One region of the Desulfitobacterium metallireducens DSM 15288 genome, then DNA from elsewhere that is predicted to be linked to it. Evidence: a T-box and tRNA genes for the amino acid it is inferred to sense, from the RefSeq annotation. Region 1 holds a T-box; the other holds one or more tRNA genes.
The links. The T-box of region 1 lies ahead of leuS (leucine--tRNA ligase). A T-box ahead of a tRNA ligase gene usually reads a tRNA of that ligase, here a tRNA-Leu.
Positions count from the first base shown of each region.

Region 2: it has a tRNA-Leu gene. The T-box ahead of leuS (leucine--tRNA ligase) is inferred to sense a tRNA for this amino acid. The anticodon was not compared.

Region 1 covers NZ_CP007032.1:2,607,141-2,614,554, reverse strand. The annotation lists gene DESME_RS12740 (VOC family protein) at 1-156, shown strand, start outside; gene nadD (nicotinate-nucleotide adenylyltransferase) at 343-978, shown strand; gene DESME_RS12730 (RNA-binding regulator) at 1,069-1,323, shown strand; gene yqeK (bis(5'-nucleosyl)-tetraphosphatase (symmetrical) YqeK) at 1,432-1,992, shown strand; gene rsfS (ribosome silencing factor) at 1,994-2,341, shown strand; T-box leader at 2,422-2,619, shown strand; gene leuS (leucine--tRNA ligase) at 2,684-5,170, shown strand; gene panB (3-methyl-2-oxobutanoate hydroxymethyltransferase) at 5,408-6,244, shown strand; gene DESME_RS12705 (ComEA family DNA-binding protein) at 6,459-7,085, shown strand; gene DESME_RS12700 (DNA internalization-related competence protein ComEC/Rec2) at 7,082-7,414, shown strand, end outside.
Region 2 covers NZ_CP007032.1:1,802,916-1,810,329, reverse strand. The annotation lists gene DESME_RS08680 (3-hydroxyacyl-CoA dehydrogenase family protein) at 1-18, shown strand, start outside; gene DESME_RS08675 (enoyl-CoA hydratase-related protein) at 56-838, shown strand; gene DESME_RS08670 (thiolase family protein) at 994-2,232, shown strand; gene aspD (aspartate 4-decarboxylase) at 2,357-3,994, opposite strand; tRNA gene DESME_RS08660 (tRNA-Leu) at 4,135-4,221, shown strand; gene DESME_RS08650 (hypothetical protein) at 5,318-5,944, opposite strand; gene DESME_RS08645 (helix-turn-helix domain-containing protein) at 6,410-7,414, opposite strand, start outside.

The sequences.
Region 1 (7,414 bases):
ACTTGCAATACTGAAGATGAAATTCGGAATCTCTATGAGAGACTTAATGAAGGTGGACAAGCACTTATGCCTCTAGATGATTATGGTTTTAGCAAAAAATTCGGTTGGCTAAATGACCGCTTTGGAGTTTCGTGGCAACTAAATCTTCCTAAATAGAAACAAGAAATTCATTTTCATTTCAAGTGTCAATTCTGTATATAAATGATAGGCTGAAGTTATCATGAAAGCTGGAATAAAGGGGATATATAGAATATTTAGATTAGATATGCTAAAATTAAGTTTAAGTTAAATCGGAATTTGCAATAGGATTATAGAACAAGAACATAGGTAAAGAGGAATAAGATGAGGCAAACCCATCAGAAACCGCGCAATCATAAACGACTGGGAATTATGGGAGGAACATTTGATCCAATTCATTACGGTCATCTTGTGGCAGCTGAAATGGCTCGCAATGAATTTGAGCTTGAACGGGTGATTTTTATTCCAACAGGGGCTCCCCCTCATAAGACAGGTCGTAAGATTGCTTCTTCGGAATTCCGCTATGATATGGTTTCTTTAGCGATTGCAGATAATGAGCTCTTTGATCTCTCACGCATTGAGATTGATCGGATAGGGCCTACATATACGGTAGATACGTTGCACATGATGCAGGAACAATATGCAGATTATGAGCTTTATTTTATTACAGGTGCGGATGCTTTCCGGGAGATTTTTACCTGGCGGAACCCCAATGAGGTCTTAGAGATTACGCAATTTATAGGGGCCTCTCGACCGGGGTTTGATGCCTTCGTTTTTTTAAATCAACTTCAGCAGGAACATCCGGAATTTTATGAAAGGATGCACTTCTTGGAAGTACCTGCACTGGCTATCTCTTCGACGGATATTCGTTTACGAGTGAGAAAAGAGCAATCGATTCGGTATCTTCTCCCAGAGCCTGTTCGTTTGTTCATCAAGGAAAAGGGTTTATATCATGAATGAGTTATGATTTATAAAATCAAAAGGTTTGTATAGTTAATCCAGTTTTGACTATACTAAAAACGAATTCAGAAATAAGAGGTGACAGCACATATGTCCAAAACTCTATATGTTGGAAATCTACCCTGGAACACAACCACAGAAGATCTTACTTCATTTTTCGGGCAGTACGGAGAGGTTGTCAGCAGTCGGATCATTACGGATCGCGAAACGGGACGTTCGAGAGGATTTGGGTTTGTCGAAGTCGAAGATGACGATGCAGAACGTATGGCCCAAGATCTCAATGGTAAAGATTTTGGGGGACGTCCACTTACTGTGAATGAGGCAAAGCCAAAGCAACAGTATTAAACCAAGGTTTCTAGGAGAAGACCCTCTCAAGACGTAATAGTGAGAAGGGTCTTCTCGCTATTATAAATTCACTCTTATTTTGAGGATTCAAAGGGGATATTGGGAAAAGTGAATGTCAAGGAAGCGCGAGAGCTCGCTCAAAAATCGATGTCGAAAAATCGTTTTCAACATACTTTAGGTGTTGTGGAAATGGCACGAAAGCTTGCGGGGCTTAATGCTATAGAGTTAGAAAAAACCTTGCTTGCCGCTTATTTGCATGATTTGGCCAAAGAAGTTCCGCTTGAACGGCAAGTTGAGCTTGCCCGAGAGTGGGGACTCTTAAAATACCCAGAAGACGAAACCGCTCCTTATGTTCTGCATGGTCCGCTTGCAGCCTATTGGCTGGAAAAGGAAAAAGGGCTAAGCCCGGAAATAGGTGCAGCCATAGCTCATCATACGTTAGGCGTGCCGGGAATGTCGAGACTGGAAATGCTGATTTATAGTGCAGACCTGGTTGAACCTAACCGTGATTTTCCAGAAGTGGACAAATTACGCGAAGCCTTGTATGATGATTTAGAAAAGGGAACACTGGCTTGTATGGAACATACCCTGAATTACCTTAAGCAAACAAAGCAAATCATACATCCGCTTACCCTAATAACCTATGAGGATTTAAAAAGGAGGATTTAATTTGCTTACAGATAAGCAATTACAAGATGCATTAAGCATCGTTGAAGAGAAGAAGGGACATGATCCTATTCTTTTGAACTTGCAAGGGATATCGACGGTTACCGATTATTTCTTGATTGTTACAGGAAACACGACGACTCAGGTCAAAGCCATAACAGACAATCTCGATGAGAAACTTCCTAAGGTCGGTGTTTCTGTTTTGCATGTCGAAGGCCTTCCTGAAGCAAAATGGGTTTTAATTGACGCGGGAGATCTTGTTATTCATGTCATGACCCCGGAACAACGAGAATTTTATCATCTCGAGCGCTTATGGGGAGACGCAAAAGAGGTTTCCTTTAGTGTCAAGTAGGGAGTTTAAGATTGACACCTTGCGGGAAATTATACTATTATAGAGACAAAATATTTTTTTCTTAATTATGAGTGAATAATCCTAAAGCGTAGAAAGGGAATAGTAACTAAGAACTCGGGTGAAGAGAGGCAGCGGGTGGTGCGAGCTGCACTGAGAACTTGGTGAACTCACCCTGGAGCAGTGTCCAGGTCACAATGGACGCCGGTGCGAGCCGTTAAAAGCGACGAAGTGCGTATTGAAATTGGGTGGTACCACGGGAGCAGGCTCTCGTCCCTTTAGGGATGGGGGCTTATTATTTTTTATTATCGTATTTATATCATTTTCTAAGGGGGAAACTTTTTCATGCAAGAAAAGTATTCATTTGCTGAGATCGAGTCTAAATGGCAGAAAAAATGGGTTGAAGAAAAAGCATATAAGGCAGAAGATCACTCGGGTAAGCCTAAATTCTATGCTTTAGCTATGTTCCCATATCCCTCCGGCAATCTGCACATGGGGCATGTTCGCAATTATTCTATTGTCGATGTGATTGCTCGTTTTAAACGGATGCAAGGCTTTAATGTGCTTCATCCGATTGGCTGGGATTCGTTTGGATTGCCTGCAGAAAATGCGGCTATTAAGCATCAGACCCCTCCTGCTGAGTGGACCTGGAAAAATATTGCGAATATGAAACGTCAACTTCAAGAAATGGGGATTTCCTACGATTGGGATCGTGAGGTTGCAACGTGCCATCCTGATTATTATAAATTTACCCAGTGGATGTTCTTGGAGTTCTATAAACAGGGTCTGGTTTATAAGAAAAAAGCAGCTGTTAACTGGTGCCCTTCTTGTGCGACCGTTCTAGCCAACGAGCAGGTCGTGGATGGGGCTTGTGAGCGTTGCGATACGCCAGTGACGAAGAAGGACCTGGAGCAATGGTTCTTTAAAATTACGGATTATGCGCAAGTGCTGCTCGATGACTTGGATAAACTTCCCGGCTGGCCGGAGAAGGTCAAAACGATGCAACGGAACTGGATCGGACGTTCTGAAGGAACGGAAGTCGACTTCACAGTTGAAAACCGCACTGACAAGATCCGTGTTTACACGACGCGTGTGGATACGATTTTTGGGGTAAGCTATGTTGTCCTTGCTCCAGAACACCCCCTTGTTAAGGAACTTGTGGCGGGCACAGAATACGAAAAAGAGGTTAATGCTTTCATTGATAAAATGAAAGGCTTAAACGAAATTGCTCGGACTTCGAATGAAACGGAAAAAGAGGGGCTATTTACCGGTGCTTATTGCATCAATCCCTATAGCGGAAAGAAAGTCCCCATTTGGATTGCTAACTATGTATTGTTTGAATATGGGACGGGTGCTGTCATGGGTGTTCCGGCGCATGATGAACGGGACTTTGAGTTTGCAACGAAATATCAGCTCCCCATTCGCACCGTAATTATACCTGAAGGAATGTCTCTTGAAGCCAAAGATGAACCTGTCAAAGAGGCTAATCATGATGATGGAGTAATGGTTAACTCCGGAGAATATGATGGACTTACAAACCGGGATGCTTTGGGAAAAATGCGTGATAAAGCAGAGCGAGACGGTTTTGGCGAGCACAAAGTAAACTTCCGCTTGCGGGATTGGCTGATTTCACGTCAACGTTACTGGGGTGCACCTATCCCGATGGTCTATTGCGAACATTGTGGGATTGTGCCCGTTCCTCAAGATCAGCTCCCTGTGATGCTTCCTGATGATGTCGTGTTTAAAGCAGGAGAAAATCCACTCGCTACCTCTGAGCGTTTTAAGGAAACAACTTGCCCGACATGTGGCGGTAAGGCTCAACGGGAGACAGATACCATGGATACGTTTATGTGTTCTTCTTGGTACTATCTTCGTTATACCGACCCTCGGAATAATACGCTTCCTTTCTCGAAAGAGGCTGTAGATCAATGGATGAATGTTGATCAATATGTCGGCGGGGTTGAACATGCCATCTTGCATCTTTTGTACTCTCGCTTCGTTACTAAAGCACTGCGTGATTTCGGGTATCTAAAAGTAGATGAGCCTTTTGAAAATCTGCTTACGCAAGGCATGGTTTGTTTGGATGGTTCAAAAATGTCGAAGTCAAAAGGAAATGTCGTCAGCCCGGAAGAGATTATCGGAAAATATGGGGCAGATACTGCACGTCTGTTTATTCTATTTGCAGCGCCGCCGGAACGAGATCTTGAATGGAGTGACCAAGGGGTTGAAGGGTGCTACCGCTTCTTAAACCGTGTCTGGCGTTTGGTTGGACAATTTGCAGAGTCAGCTCAACAACTGACGGGTAACCACGATCAGGTCTTTGCCGAATTGGATTCAGCGGCAAAAGAGATGCGTCGACAAACTCATCTTACCATCCAGAAGGTTACGGCAGATATCGGAATTCGTTTTAACTTCAATACAGCAGTGAGCTCGATTATGGAATTGGTCAACGCACTTTATCTTTATAAAGAGCAGGCTACGGCTAAGAGCGAAGTGGAGCGCGAAGCCCTTGAAAGTATTCTTATCTTGTTGGCCCCTTTTGCTCCCCATATCACCGAAGAGCTTTGGACGGGACTAGGTCACAAGGAAAGTATTCATCAACAACCTTGGCCTCAAGTGGATGAAGCTGCTTTGGTTCAAGATGAAGTCACAGTCGTCCTGCAAGTGAACGGGAAACTTCGGGATCGGATCCAGGTTTCAGCGGAGATCTCAGCACAAGAGTTGGAGCAACACATCCGCAATTTGCCCAAGCTTCAAGAGTGGACTCAAGGCAAGACCATCGTTAAAGTGATTACGGTACCAGGTAAACTTGTAAACGTCGTTGTGAAATAGGATTAGGCAGAAACGATGGTAGTCGAGTTAGAAAATATCTGGTATACTCAGTTTGGGCAGTATCATTGGAACTGCACCTTTATGGAATCCAATAATTGAATTTTACTGCCTGTATCCATTATGGACCAGGACAGAGGGATAAAACGGTGATATGTTTAAAAAGTTCCTTCTGGCGAAGGAACTTTTTTTAATAAGAACCTTGTTTTGTCACCTCTCCTGAAAAAAGGAGGAAAAAAGATGAAATCAACAAAAGACTTCGTGAAGATGAAAAATGAAGGAAAAAAGATCGTCATGGTCACTGCCTATGATTACCCTTCTGCCAAGCAAGCTGAGCAAGCTGAGGTGGATATGATTCTTGTCGGTGATTCGTTGGGTAATGTTGTCTTAGGCTATGATTCAACGATTTATGTAACGATGGAGGATATGATTCATCACGCAAAGGCAGTTAAACGCGGGGCAGGTAACACCTTTGTTGTCGTTGATATGCCCTTTATGAGCTGTCATCTTTCAATCCGAGATACCTTAATCAATGGGGCAAGGATTCTTCAGGAAACGGGTGCTCAGGCTGTAAAAATAGAAGGGGCTGACGAAGTGCTCCCCCATATCGAAGCCCTTGTCAAGGCAGGTATCCCTGTTATGTCTCATCTCGGTCTGACACCGCAATCAGCGGCAGTCCTTGGCGGATATAAAGTTCAAGGAAAAGATGCTGAAGCTGCAAAGAAAATAGTCGAGGATGCAAAATGCTGTCAGGAAGCTGGAGCATATGCTATTACACTGGAATGTATTCCTAAACAGCTTGCCCAAGAAATTACATCATCCGTTGAGATTCCGACGATAGGTATTGGAGCAGGGGTTCAAACTGACGGCCAAGTGCTTGTTTATCATGATATTCTTACTTACGGAGTAGAACGTGTTTCGAAATTTGTTAAACCCTATGCCAATGTAAATGAGCCAATGATTAATGCTTTGAAGGCATATGCTGCTGAAGTGAGAAACGAAATTTTCCCGGATGACCAGCATAGTTTCACGATGAAAGAGGAAGAATTAAAGACTCTTTATGGGGGTAGGGAATAACCAAAAAGTTAAAATGGGCTGATTTTCCATGAACAAGTATGGGGAATCAGCCCTTTTTTATTTTGGATTTAAACTGAGGTCTTTTCTTGTAAATACTAGCCTAGCAGTAAGAATCGACAGAATTTTCCTGATTTCGAGAGAGGAACTTGAAGAAATAAGAGAGAAGATTAGTGTATTGTAGGAGCGTTATGTCTAAATATGGGGGGACTAAGGCTTGGAACGAAAAATACGTTATATCTGGTGGGGAGTTTTAGGAATCCTTTTCGTCGCGGCGATTTGGAAGTTTTTCTTGCCGCACAATGCTGCTGTTTCGATCGAAAAGACAAGTTCAAATCGTGAAATCGTGGTCTATGTTGCTGGTGCAGTTAAAGAGCCAGGACTTGTTCACCTGCCGATTGATGCCCGGCTTAACGATGCCTTAAAACAAGTCACTCCCTTGCCCGAGGCTAATATTGATCAAATGAATCCAGCAGAGAAGCTCAAAGATGGCCAGAAAATTACAGTCCCCTATAAATCCGTTGCGCAGGTTCCCGGAGAACAAAATTCCACGAATCCTAGTGTGAATGCTGCTCTTGGGGGTAACGGAAGTGCTTCATCAACGGTACCTCTACCAAATTCGGCGAGTCCAGTGAATTCAAACTCAGGACAAATCAATATCAATACAGCAGGAGTCTCCGAGCTAGATAAGCTCCCTGGGATTGGACCTGCATTAGCGGAACGAATCATTCAATATCGAAATGATCATGGCGCTTTTAGCAAGCCAGAAGATTTACAGGAGGTCTCAGGAATAGGCGCGAAGACCTATGAAAAAATGGCCTCCATGCTGACTGTCGGGCCATGAGGGATCTTTGGACAAGACGAATCGTCTCTCTGCTACTCGGGGGGCTTATCGGTGTCTATACTCTAGATTCCGCTCGCTTTGTTGTTCTAGGCTTTTTTCTGATGTTCGTTATACAGATCGGATTGTGGAGACCTCGGGATTTTTGGGGTCTTTCTTTTCGTCCGGAAATTTGGATCCTTGCCACGGGAATGATAATCGGCCTTCTCTATGGTTACACAGGGAGTATGACTTTAGAGCGCCCTTTAGTTCTCAATCGGGTTCAAATTACAGGTGAATTAACGGACTGGAACGTGAATGAGAATGAGGCTACGGGAATTTTTAAAATTTTA
Region 2 (7,414 bases), 800 kb from region 1:
TATGACTACAATAAGTAAGCTAGAATCTATCATTTAAACTTAAAGGGGGGGAAGAGTGATGTCAAATAAAGTTGTTGAACTTGTTGTTACCGAGGGTGTAGGGGTTGTTACCATTAATAATCAACCGGTAAATGCGCTGACGTTAGAGGTTAGAGGGCAACTGAAGGAGGTTCTTCAGGAAGTTAAAGAAAACAGTGAGATTAGGGCTATCGTGATTACAGGGGCTGGTCCGAAGTGCTTTGTTGCAGGTGCCGATATCAAAGATTTTCCGAATCAATTCGAAGTAGGCCCACGGGAAAATGCGACGATCTATAAAGAAATGTTTTCTTATTTAGAAAATGCTCCCCAGCCTGTCATTTGTGCTTTAAATGGTCTTGCCTTAGGGGGAGGACTTGAGTTGGCCTTATCCTGTGACCTTCGAATAGCAGATGAAAAAGCTAAATTTGGATTAACTGAAGTGAATCTTGGCCTAATTCCAGGACTCGGTGGGACACAGAGATTAGCACGATTGGTAGGGCCGGCAAAAGCGAAAGAACTCTTATTTACGGGGAGAATGGTTAGGGCTGAAGAAGCCTTAAGTATTGGGTTGGTTAATCAAGTTGTCGCTGCGGGTGAATCCTTAAACGAAGCTCTTACCTTAGCTAAAAAGCTTGCCAAGGGAGCGGGCGTAGCCATGAGTAGTACTAAGCAATTGGTAAATAGAGGATTGGAGCTTGAATTAGCCGATGCCTTGGAAATGGAAATGAAGTATGTTGAGAAGATTTTTACGACGGATGATCTCCGTGAAGGGCTCGATGCCTTTATTAATAAACGAGAAGCCGTGTTCAAAAACCAGTAAACATCTTACTCTGTGAGTCAATTCCGAAGAGGCCGGTGCGAGAAATCCTCACGCCGTGTTCAGTGGGGGGTTAAAAGGCCACAAGAGGGTGGCCTTTTAACCCGGATAAATAATAAATATAGGAAAAACTGAAAAGAGAAGAGAGGGATTTGACCATGAAATCATTGGAACAAATCGTTATTGTTGGTGCTGCAAGAACGCCTGTAGGAGCTTATTTGGGTGATTTAAAAACAGTACCGGTAGAAGAATTGGGGCGTATTGCTCTAGAAGAGGCAATTAACCGTGCCGGAATTAAAAAAGAAGATATCGATGAAGTTATTGTTGGACATGTTACAGGCTCACAAACAACAAATAATTTAGGGAAAATCATTGGAATCAATACCGGATTAAAAGAAGTCTCAACTGGTTTTACTGTAAACAGAATATGTGGATCTGGATTCCAATCTGCCATTAGTGCCGTTCAGGAATTACAACTAATGAATCGTAGCTTCATTGCTGCAGGCGGAGCAGAATCCTTATCTCGCGCTGAATACTATCTGCCAGCAAATAGTCGCTACGAAGGATTTAGAATGGGAGATAGCAAGTTAATTGATGCCAATGATGAAGGACATCGTTCAGCATCTGGTTATCCTAATAAAGATATCACTCATATGGGTATTACAGCAGAATTAGTTGCTGAAAAATATAGCATTACCCGTGAAGAACAAGATAAATTTGCATACAATAGCCAAATGAAGGCTAAACAAGCTATGGAAGCTGGCCTTTTCGCGCAAGAAATTGTACCCGTGGAAGTCAAGGGTAAAAAAGGCATGGTTACTATTGTTGACAAAGATGGTCATCCAAAGCTAAATACCACTTTAGAAGGTTTAGCGACTTTAAAACCCGCGTTTAAAAAGGGGGGTACAGTTACTGCAGGAAATGCTTCTGGATTAAACGATGGCGGAGCATTTGAGATTTTCACGAAAGAATCTACGGCTAAGGAACGCAATTTGGAAGTTATGGCTAAAGTAGTGGGCTATTCAATTACAGGTTGTGATCCTCGTTTAATGGGTTTGGGTCCTGTAAGTGCAATTAATACAGTATTGGCTGAAAATAACTTAACACTGTCAGATATTGATATTCTTGAGATTAATGAAGCTTTCGCCGCACAGACATTGGGCTGCTTAATAGAATTAGGAAATGGTCCAGGAACTGAACTTTATGAACGCTTAAATCCTTATGGCGGTGCGGTAGCACTTGGGCATCCTTTGGGAATGTCAGGAGCACGCATAATTACATCAATTTGTTATCAATTCAAGAACAATCCTTCTAAGAAATATGCAATTGGATCTGCTTGTATTGGCGGCGGACAAGGAATCGCCTTATTATTTGAGAATGGATATTATAAAGGATAATCTAATCCATGACCCTTAGGTTCAAGTTCATCTAACTCATCTCTCCATATGTTTTGCCGTATAATCTATAAGGACTATACGGCACTTTTTTTAGATCAAGTCACGTCTTTAGAGGTAGAGTGAGCTAAATTGTAGCTGTTTTCCAATCGGCGACATACGCTTCGAGGACATGATGTAAGGCTTGACCGATTTGGGTGTAATCTTCGTCAGCAAGGTTGGCCAGGGAGATGCGAATCGACCACTCGGGTCCTTGAAAGCCACCTCCATTCAATAAAACGATAGAAGATTCTTCGGCGAGGCGGATGAGAACATCAATTGGTTTATAGTGTTCTTGCAAATATTGGGCGAAAGGATCCCCGTAATAATGGGTTGCCCATTCTAATAAGTCGAATTCGGTATAATACGAAGCATCATAAGGGTCAGCTCGTAGATCTAATCCGAGGCTAGCAAATAAGAGTTTTTGTCGATGACGACAAATCTCCTTTGTCAATTCCTTATAGTGATTATCTTGATCGAGTAGAGCAAAGAGTGCGAAAAACGCCATTTGTACTTGTTGAGGAGTGGATAAGCCTGCTGTATGATTGAGGGCAACTTGACGGCTATCGGCGACAACTCGATCCAGGAAACGGATTTCTCCAGGATGGGTTGAGAGGGACTCATAGCGTTTTTTAGCTTTGTCTATTAACCTTTTTGGTAAGTTTTTAAGCAAGCGATCAAAGATGTTTTCGTGATGTAGTGTAATCACGCCTAAACGCCAGCCAGTGACACCAAAATATTTTGAAAAGGAATAAACCCCTAGAGTATTAAAGGGTAAGTCGGACGCCAAGGAATGGAAGTGATCGACGAACGTTCCATATACATCATCTGTAATAATCATCAGATTAGGATTCTGTTCCTTTACGATTAATTTGATTTGTTCAATTGTTTCAGGTTTCATCGCTACTGAAGGGGGATTACTGGGGTTTACGATAAATAACGCTTTAATATCTGGATTCTTCAGTTTCTCAATTTCAGAGGCTGGATATTGCCACGTATGAGTTCCATTAGGCGTCAATTCTGAAGCGTTAATAGGGATGACCTTAAAATCATAACGCGGTAAAAGTGGGATTTCGAGATAAGGGGTAAAAACAGGGACCATCACTGCAATAGTGTCACCGATAGCTAATATATTGTTGGCGATTAAGGTGTCAAAAATATAGCACATGGCAGCAGTTGCGCCTTCAACAGCGAACACATCAAACTCACCATTTGGAGATGCGGAGTTATAGCCATAAAGCTCATGGCATAGATAATCTTTGACAATTTTCTCGATATGAACAAGCATTCGATCGGGGAGGGGATAGTTATCTCCTATGATTCCATCGGTCAGTTCATAAACCCAATCATCTGGGTTAAAGCCTTTGAAACGGATTCCATAATCGATCATTGTTCGAAGAAGTATCATGCCTGGCGCATAGGGATGATTTTGAGCATATCTATTAAAGCGTTCAGCAATTCCATCATGCTGAGGCATTCCTGCAAGGTCCTGCTGATTCCATACTCTCCGCGTTTCTTCGACTGCAAATAAGCCGAAAGTGAAGAAGGCCTCACGAGGAGTCGCAGCTGTCCAATTAGGATTACCCCTACCGGCGTCGAGTAAGGTACGGGCACTTTTTTTACTTTGGTCTTTTGCAAGGCTAATCAAACGGTCTTTTAATTCAAATGGGCTAATTTGTCCATAGATGTGTTCGATCTCAAGGCGGATGAGGTTAGGTGTAGTCATAATGTAATCGCCCCTATTCTCAAATCTTTCAATGATATTTTGGTATAGTATATAGTATTTACACAAGGAATGAGGTCTATCTATATTTCTTCTACAATCTTGACAAATTTTATTTGGAGTCATATAATAATTTTTGTTACGCGGTCGTGGCGGAACTGGCAGACGCGCTAGGTTCAGGTCCTAGTGCTCGCAAGGGCATGGAGGTTCAAGTCCTCTCGACCGCACCAATACTGGATTTTAGGATAGTTCATTAGAAAATGAGCTATCCTTTTTATTTTGCGCATATGCGTTAGATTCAATTATATGAAGCACGTTAGATTGTGAACGTGTAATCACTTTGGAAGCGAAGGCGGCTGCTAAAGAAAAAGAAATAGCCGACTGAAACACAAGTTTCAGTTCGGCCAATGAAGTCGGAATCAAATTAATATTCTTGTGATGGCACAATTACCTGCCAAATTGGGCATTAACTTACGTCTCTTCTGGGTCCTTCCACTTGAGTTCCACGTGCTTGCAAGTGCGACATAAGAATACGTGAACCGGAAAAACTCTATTTAGATTTGTACTTATTTCATTCTCGGGAGTTTTCATAAGTGTAACTAGACCGCATACATCGGAATTCATGAAATAAGTATCTTGACCGCATTTTGGACAAATCATTGTGACAACCTCCCTTCAGTGTGAATATTTTGGTTTAGATCATTTACCAATTCGACACAAGTAAGGATAATCCTGTAAGAAGAGAGAAATGATAATGCCGGAGATTTTCAACTATCAAGGTCAGCAAGTCAGAACCTTCGTCAAAGCTGGGGAGTCGTTATTCGTCACCAAGGATGTATGTGAAATTCTTGAGCTAGTGGTGTAAATAAAACAGTGAGCTCCGTATACGACGATGAAAAGGGTAAAAATGTATCATTTAAGAAATAGATAAAAGCTTTAAGATGTTATAGCTATTGATATAGTAGAGATAGAAAAAGCCCAATAGCAAGTGTCAGAAGAGAAACATGCGCTAGGTTCAGGTCTTAGTGCTTGCAAGGGCATGGAGGTTCAAGTCCTCTCGACCGCACCAATTAAGAACTTTAAAGCATTAACATATAGACTCTGGAAATATTGGCACAGGCGGATTAGAGAGATTTAAAAATGTTTTATGGGGTTGGACAAATTACCATAAATTCGATTAGATTCTACCAAAAACCTATAGGAATTCATAAGAATTCGGTCAAGATTCGGTCGAATAAAAAAACTTAAATTTAGAGAAATGCTCATTTAAATCAAGTGAGCATTTCTTTTCATTTAAGCTTTAGTAAGAAATTCTTCTTCGATTTATTAAGATTTAATAACTATATCTAAAAAGACCTTTACTACTCCTCCAAGAATAGCACTAATAAATGCAATAATTATTTTATCTTTATTCGCTATCCAGAAGGGTGGAACATCTTCTTTAGGTTTTAGTTTTATACTAGATTGACGGTGAAGGCTTGTATAGTAATCCCAAAACCAATATGACCATCCGAAGATCAGAAAAAACATGCCTATCAAATTTTTTTGTTTACCTAAAATAAAACCTCCTACACTTAAAAATAATATTGTTATAATATTACTTAATTTTGAGCCACTTTGTGACTTTGAATTAAACGGCTTAACCTGTTTAAGACAGATATCTCTAAGTTGTTCAACCATTCCTCTGTTAAAGGGAATATCGTCGCTTGTATAGATCCATACCCACTTATTGATCTCAATAGTTATATATGGTTGGGTAATAGAAAAAGAAATTTCTTTAATATCTTGATTATACTGCCTAAGTTCTTCAAAACTTTCAAACTCATAATCATTAGATGTGATCTTGACATCTAATGATACACTTCTTAGTTTCTCATAAATCTCTAATAGATTATCAATAAAGTAGTTACCTGGAGGTATATATAAGGAGTAAGAATGTACTATTTTTTTCATTTATAACTCTCCTGAAACAATATTCGATAATATATAATAAATATTTCTATTTTTATTAACAAATTCCTTCTAAAAAGTTAAGGTTTAAAAGTATAGTTTAGAAACTAAACATAACTAATTTCTTAATATATAATTACATCAAAAGCCTTAGAATTATCTTCTAAGGCTTTTAAAATATAATAGTAAGGGATTCGTAATGGCTAGGAGCCTTAATTGATTTTAGATATAAAGACCGTTACATTAAATATATGAATCTTTAAGAAAGATAGGGAAATAGAGGGAGATAGGAGGCACAGGAGGGAAGGATTGGACTAAGGGACAGAAAAGAAGATAGCCTTTTGGGATCGGTAGAAGGTTCATTTTAGATAATCCATAGGATCAACTGTTTTTCTATTGTTTTGAGTTATGATTAAACGATACCAAAAAAAGAACCTCCCGTAGTCGGAAGGTTTTACGATAACTCTATTATTCAGGATAAAGATCAGAGGGAGTAACTATTAAATCAACACCCTTTTCTTGAGCTATTTGATTATAGGCTGAAACAAATGTATTTACTAAGCTTATTTTAGGTTCTCGCTCACCAGATTCATATCGTTTCCATTGGTTCTTACCTAATTTTGTTTGTTTCTCAATTTCTAGTTGGGTAATACCTAATTTTTTCCTGAAATATCTGAGGTTATTAGGAAATCTAGGTTTTTCTAGGGTATCATCAATGTTTATCACATCAGGATTGTCTTTCGCATCATGATTGGAAAGTCCATTATCTTGCTGTATTCCAGATTGTCCTTCATATTTTTTGAGAACAAATAAAACTCTTTCTTTTAAACGATTAAGTATTTCTTCTTCTCTTTCGCTAGTAGCGAGCCACAAATCTCCATACTGCTGCCGAAATGCATTAATCAATAATATGACATCATTTGTTTTTTCAATGTCTAAGATTTCCGATATGAATTTTTTATCATTAAGAAAAGGTTTAAAGAGTTTACAATATATTTCAACGATTCTCTTTGTATATAGTTCTGATACTAGTTCTTTTGTACCTGGCAAACTTGGTATAACAGAGTTGACTTTGATCCTTTTTATCTTTTTACCCTTTTTAGTGAATATCGGCTCTGTAGGATCTTCAGCAATTTCTATCTTAATAATATTTTCTGCACCTAAATAATCACCTTGGATTGTTAAATCTGCATCTATCCCATACTCATTCACTATCCTTTCTATTCTCTTTAATTGCACACTTAAAACCTCATTCATTTTATCTTCTCGGGTGACTATATTGCTATTTAATTCCACACTTAAAACTTGATTTATTTCTTCTTTTGTATCGATATTACTCATAATCGGTTCTGGAATAATGAAATCTTCCATTCGTGAGTCTTTCAATAAATTTACATGAAAGCTAACTGTAAACTTATAAACTTTATCCTTATCAAATTTCTTTATGTCTGGTTTTATGGCTTCATTAAATTT